Regions from separate parts of the Tenacibaculum soleae genome, predicted to be linked through region 2. Evidence: riboswitches for the same ligand, from Rfam matches in the RefSeq annotation. Region 2 holds a riboswitch; each other region holds the start of a gene.
The links. Region 2 has a riboswitch for cobalamin ahead of Q4586_RS13325 (TonB-dependent siderophore receptor). Riboswitches for the same ligand answer to the same signal wherever they lie in the genome.

Region 1: linked by a shared signal. The riboswitch ahead of Q4586_RS08680 (DUF5074 domain-containing protein) and the one ahead of Q4586_RS13325 (TonB-dependent siderophore receptor) in region 2 are both predicted to bind cobalamin.
Region 3: linked by a shared signal. The riboswitch ahead of metE (5-methyltetrahydropteroyltriglutamate--homocysteine S-methyltransferase) and the one ahead of Q4586_RS13325 (TonB-dependent siderophore receptor) in region 2 are both predicted to bind cobalamin.

What each region holds. Positions count from the first base shown of each region.
Region 1 is NZ_JAUOSW010000005.1:106,494-108,699, reverse strand. Features, by position in the region: gene asnB (asparagine synthase B) at 1-163, opposite strand, end outside; cobalamin riboswitch at 417-617, shown strand; gene Q4586_RS08680 (DUF5074 domain-containing protein) at 779-1,798, shown strand; gene Q4586_RS08675 (anthranilate synthase component I family protein) at 2,004-2,206, shown strand, end outside.
Region 2 is NZ_JAUOSW010000012.1:5,183-7,388, reverse strand. Features, by position in the region: gene Q4586_RS13325 (TonB-dependent siderophore receptor) at 1-1,148, opposite strand, end outside; cobalamin riboswitch at 1,243-1,447, opposite strand; gene Q4586_RS13320 (AAA family ATPase) at 1,459-1,986, opposite strand; gene cbiB (adenosylcobinamide-phosphate synthase CbiB) at 1,979-2,206, opposite strand, start outside.
Region 3 is NZ_JAUOSW010000005.1:285,176-287,381, forward strand. Features, by position in the region: partial or broken gene metE (5-methyltetrahydropteroyltriglutamate--homocysteine S-methyltransferase) at 1-993, opposite strand, end outside; cobalamin riboswitch at 1,182-1,373, opposite strand; gene Q4586_RS09575 (nuclear transport factor 2 family protein) at 1,591-2,097, opposite strand; gene Q4586_RS09580 (PspC domain-containing protein) at 2,107-2,206, opposite strand, start outside.

The DNA of each region.
Region 1 (2,206 bases), on a different contig from region 2:
CAACAATTGCCAAACGCTCATGCGTCATGATTACTTTATCATCACTATAAACACCACTCCAATCCGGACCTCGATGTCTAATTTTTTTTGACATTTCTAATAACTGAGGTCTTAAAACTTCTGAAGATTCTTTTAAATCAAACGCACATACAATTCCACACATAACTTTTATATTTTTTATTTTCTTTTCAATTTTAAATAGAAAAGAAGTTTGTTTTTTATTTATAATTATGATACAAATAACCGAATGAAGCTTCATTATAAAAACAAATATTTTATTTTTAGTTTTAAATCTAAATTTAAATCTAAATTTTTATATAAAAATGTAACTTTTATAATCGTTTTTAATTAAATAAGCTTACTTTTTATATGAATGACATGAATATACACTTGCAAAATTTTATTAATTAATAAAACTGAAATATATTTGCGGCGGTTTTTCTTTATGTTTATAAAGTAAATTAAAAGGGAATTAGGTGAAATACCTAAACTGTACCCGCAACTGTAAACTTTAAGCCTAATTTATTGGCTACTTGTTATGTTCTTACGCCACTGTTTTTACGGGAAGGCTATAACAAGATGTAAGTCAGGAGACCTGCCAAAAATATTCATTAGTTTTTACTTTCGGGATTAAAAGTAATTGCAAACAATCTTATACATTTAACTATATAACAATAAATTAGGTATTGATGTTTATAGATGTATAATTACGTTTTTAAAATTTAAAATTAATTATAGAATGACACGTATTTATAACGTACTATTACTGTGCCTTACTATGGCATTTTTTTCATGTTCTGAAGATTCAAAAGAACCTGAACCTATTTATGACAACTCTTTTATTTTAACTTTTGAAAGTGATAAAACCACAATAGGCCACCTAAATGAAAAACAAGAGTTTACCGCAAAAGTATATGAATCTTTAAATGAAAATACAATTTCTTTTTCAGAGTTCGATAAACAATTATTTTTAGTAAGTCAAAATGGCCCTGCTTATGTAGCTAAACTAAATTTAGAGAATATAAATTCAGAAATGGAAATTACAAACTCCAAGGTAACAAGTCCCTCTTATTTAACTATGTTTTCTGAAACTGAAGGATTAATGATATCAACCGGAGGAAGAGGAAGAAGAAGAACTTACAATTTATCTTATTTTGACGTTACCAATGGAATAGGAGAAAAAATAGATGAAATATCAACTAAAGTTTTATACGCTAAATCAGCACTTTTAGTAGACAACAAAAATGTTTTAATAGCAGATGATAAAGAACTAAAAATATTAGATATAGATAATAAATCTATTAAAGTTCAATTAACTTTTGAAGACGCTATTTGCGGAATTTTTAAAGACAAAGACAATATAATTTGGTTAGTCACAGAAAAAAGAACTGGAGATGCCAAAATCATTAGTTTGAATACAGATTATTCGATAAAAGAAACAGTAACCGTAAACGACCCTACTCTTAATTTATTTAAAACAAGCATGTTTTCTATGAATAAGACAAGTAACCACATATATTGGTCAGAAGTAGCCACAGGATTAGTGTATCGTTTTAACACAGAAACTAAAACTATTGAAGAGTTTGCAAACCCATCAACAAACAACATTTTATTAACCTCTGTAATAAGAGAACACCCAATTACTAAACAAGTATATGTATTAGGTTTTGAAGATTTTTTTGATACAGAAAAAAGTGTATTAATAATATATAATCAAGATAAAACTGTTTTTAAAACAATCAAAAACGTAGGAAACTCTCCTATAGACATTTATTTTTCAAATGTTAAATATGAATAACATTTTGTAACAAAATGCATTTTTAATAAAATAAATTTTGCAAACACAAAAACACTTTATACATTTGCCATATAATGATGAAACAAAACAACATATGGTGGTGGAACTCTCTTAAAAATTAAGTGAGAAGAAACCTATATGTATATATTATAAAGAAAAGGCTTATCTCACGATAAGCCTTTTTTTGTTTTTTAAGCATAAAAAAATGAGTAAAACAACATTTAAAACAATTAGCAAAAAGCGTATTTCAGACACCATTACTCCAGTAGGTTTGTACTTACGGTTTAGAGATAAATATGCCAACACACTACTATTAGAAAGCTCTGACTATCACAGTAAAGAAGAAAGTTTTTCGTTTATAGCTATTGATCCTATAGTAACTATGAAAGTTGAAAACGATGCTTTTGT
Region 2 (2,206 bases):
TTAAAAAATAACCATTCTGTAGATAGATAATTTATATCATCATCAGACCACGATAAATTATTGTTTAATTTTACCTTATCATTAAATTTATGCTTATATTTAATCTGTAAATCAAAACGTTTGTGCTTTAAATAATCTTGCGGATCGTTATACCTTGTTTTAGGATCCATTCCTGCAACAATATCTCCATTATCATCAACCGGAATACCTGTATCGGTATCGTATACATCGTTATTTGTTTGAAAAGATAGCTCTAAGAAATCCTTTTCAGAAGGCGTATAATTAAGCGTAAAAGAAGCATTGTTGGTATTTACACCATAATATCTCCAACCGCTAGATTTAGTAAGTCCAAAATCGACTCTATATTTTAATTTTTCATTAATTGGCCCGCCCATACCTGCAGACATTTCATAGGTGTCAAAAGAACCATAAGTAGCACTAAACTCTCCAGAAAAAGTATCGGTTGGTTTTTTTCGCACTATATTTATAATACCACCCAAAGCAGAGTGCCCAAACATAACACCAGCAGGACCTTTAAGCACTTCAATATGGCTAACATTTGCTAAGTTGGTACTAGGCGCACTTGTTGAAAGGTTATGACGTTCGTCCCTTACTCCATCATTTAATAATACAAAATTATTAAAACCTCTAATTCTAAATGTTTGAAAACCACCATACCTATTTATAGGTCTAACCCCAGTAGCACTTTTAACAGCACTCCCTAAATCATTAGAATTTCTAAGTTTAATTAATTTAGAACTTACATTATTTGTTGTTAACGGAGCGTCTAAGTTTTTTATTTGAAGCTTATTTAATGCAGTACTTTTTTTTCTTTTAGAAGAAATAGTTACATCTTTCAGTTCAAAAGATGTTGGCTGTAAATACACCACGGCTGGTAAGTTTTTAAGTAATACATTTACTGATTTATAACCTATGTATGAAATATTAATTTTATCGTTTGGCTTTCCTGTAATTTTAAAAAAACCGTTTGTATTTGAGGTTGTTCCTTTTTTAGAATTTTTATTTAGGATAGATGAAAACTGAATAGGGTGATTGTTTTGTTTATTTAAAAGTTGAACAGATTTTGTTTTCTGCGCAATTAATAAACTGGTAGTAAGTAAAAAAAAGAATACAAATTTTAATTTCATTTTGTTTCATTTGTTCAGAAATTAAAATATAGGAGTAAGAAGCCTATAAAAAATAGGCCATCGAACACGTTAACTTTTATTCCCGAAAGTTTAAATTATGTTTTTGATTTAGGCAGGTCTCCTGACTTAACTTAGCGTTCATTTACCTTCCCATAGTTTTAACTACAGTGGTTTTTATTAATGAAGCCTTTAATAAGCTTTACAGTTGCGGGAACAGTTTTGGATTTACACCAAATTCCCTTTTAATTCTTATGCTAAATGTTACAAGAGCATAAAAAACCAAAAATCGTGGCGAATATATAGTATTTTATTATACGATAGTTTCTAAAATAAGTTTTTTTCTTATGGAAGCAGAAGTTTTTGGCAGCATAATAATTTCGAATCCTTTTTTGATATACTGTGCTAGTAGCGCTTTTTCTAGGGTTAAACAATACTCAAATTCTTGTAATCTTTGAGCGTCTTTACAGTAAATATCAAACCAAGTAGGGGCAAAAAACACTTTTTTATGATACACCTCTTTATAAGGAAACTCTTGTAAATACTTGGGCGTTGGTTTGTTTGCTACGGTTAAATAGGCTTCTAAATCTAGTAACGATCTATCACAAATTTGGGTGCTTACATTTAATAACTCTTTACTCGTTAGTTTAAAAACCAATTCTGTAAAACGATTAATATCTTCCCAAGGCATTCCGTTGCTATTATTTTCTTGCTCATTAATAATAACCCTTCTAGAAACTTCATCCATACAAGGAATTGTATCTTTTAAAAGATTTATTAAAGTCGTTTTTCCAGTACCAGGAGCACCGGTAATTACATATTTTTTAGGTAGGTTATGCATAGTTAACTACTAATAGTAAACAAATGATGATAAAAGTAAACAATATACTAGCGGTATAATTAATGGTAGCCACTCTTTTAATTTCTGCGTGTTCAATTTTTCGAGTATTGTTGCCAATAAAAGGTTTGTCTACTAATTTACAATGATAATAATTAGGCCCTCCAAATTTACAGTTTAAAATATAGGCTAAAGCAGCTTCAGGATACCCTGCATTAGGACT
Region 3 (2,206 bases), on a different contig from region 2:
TGAGCAAGATGGAGCAATTAATACACGATCTTCTCCAATTTTATCAATCGCTTTTTTGATGAAAGATAGCGATTTTTCGAAATCATTTTTCCATATATTTCTACCATCAACAACACCTAAAGATAAGCTTAACTGTTCAGGGAATGTATTTAAAACATCGGCTAATTGCTCAGGGTTACGAACTAGATCAATATGTAAAGCACATACAGGTAATGAGGTTGCTAAGGATACATTGTTCTTTAAACCATCAAAATAAGTGGCTACCAATATTTTTAATTTAGGAAACTCATTTTTTAACGTTGCGTAAACATGTTGATACGCTTTTTTTGTTTTTTCATTAATATCTAATGCTAAAAAAGGCTCATCAAATTGAATCCATTCGGCACCTTTTGCGGATAATTCTTTTAAGATGTTAATGTATACAGGTAAAAGATTTTCAACTATATCGAGTTTGTCAAAATTTTCTTCTTTTTCTTTTCCTAAAAGTAAATACGAAACTAGTCCAATAATTACAGGTTTAGCGTTTATACCAACTTGTTTTGCTCCTACAAATTCGTTGATGATTTTGTTTGAAAAAAGTTTAAATTCTTGATTTTTATAAAATTCAGGAACTATGTAATGGTAGTTGGTATCAAACCATTTGGTCATCTCCATAGCAGTAATATCAATACCATCTTTTTGATACCCTCTTGCCATGGCAAAGTATAAATCGAGTTCATTAGTCGATTTTTTTAAAGCTATTTCATTGTATCGTTTTGGAATAGCACCAACGGTTAACGACATGTCTAAAACTTGATCATAATAAGAAAAATCATTACAAGGAATTAAATCGATTCCTGCTTTTTGTTGAGTTTTCCAATTTTTAATGGTAAGATTTTTTCCTACGTTTAGCAATTCATCTGCTAAAATTTTGCCTGACCAATATTGCTCGCAGGCTTTTTTGAGTTCTCTGTTGCTACCAATTCGCGGATAGCCAAGATTGTGCGTTTGCATTTTCTTTTAACTTTAAATGATTAATAAATTAGTTAAAAGCTCTTTTTTAAGCACTTCGCAATGCTTTTTTGAGAGAAAAATTAAGAAAGAAAATGCATTTAGGAGCAAACAAGGCATAACTATCCTATTCAAGTAGTTGGCTTGTAAAAGATGCATCTGTCTGACTAAAAGCTTCAAATCGCGAAAGCATTGTCAATTCGGAATAGGCAGGTCTCCTGACTTGTAACAGTTTTATTTTCCTTCCCATTTTAATTAAAAAACAGTGGATTTTTAGTAATAAAACCTTTGGTGTGTTACTTACAGTTGCGCGACAGTTCGTGATTTGCACACGATTCCCTATTAATCTACAGCTAAGTAAAACCTTTCCGGTTGATGAAGTATGTAAAGAACTTATTGGGATCAAATGTAACTATAATTTTAAAAGAATAGCTTTTTTTATTTAGGATAAGTATAAATTAGTTTTTTAATAAGTTGTGTTTTTTGTAAATAGCATAAAAAAGCCAAAAGCAATAAAGCTTTGGCTTAATAAAACCAAGTATTAGTATCATTGGAGTTAGCTATAACAAATGACCTAATTTTTTTAGGGTTAACTATATTTTAATGTAGGCTAATAACTTTTGTTATTTTCCATTGTTTGTTTTCTTGTTTCCAAATTACAATAAATTTACTAGGAACTGATTTTTCGTTTGGTTGTTGATTATTATAAAATTTATGATAACCAATTTGTATGGCTCCGTAATTTTTTATCGGATAAACTTCAATACTTCCTTTTACTAAAGTTCGGGTTACTTTACCACAAATGTTTTTTTCTAAAGCTTTTAAAAGATTTTCTTTAGATGTTGATAAACCTGCCTTGTCATGAAAAAATTCTAAATCTTTATCATAAAAATTTGCTTGGGTTTTCATGTCACAAGTATTGTATGCGGTAAAATAAATACTGTCCATTTTTACAATTTCATTGTGTAACCCAATGTCTACAGCTTTGTAATTAGGAATTTCATGCACTTGTCCGTTGGTTATCCAACTAAATAATAACGTATACAAAAGGGTAATGAGTTTTAGAAAAAAATTACCTTTAAAGAAAAAATCAAAAATAGTTCCCATAATTTTAATTTACCAAATTTTAAAGGTTATAGAATCATTTTCGTTATAACTTCTTGTAAAACCATGTTTTCTATTACCAACAATTATACTTTTTGTAAGCTTTTTTGTT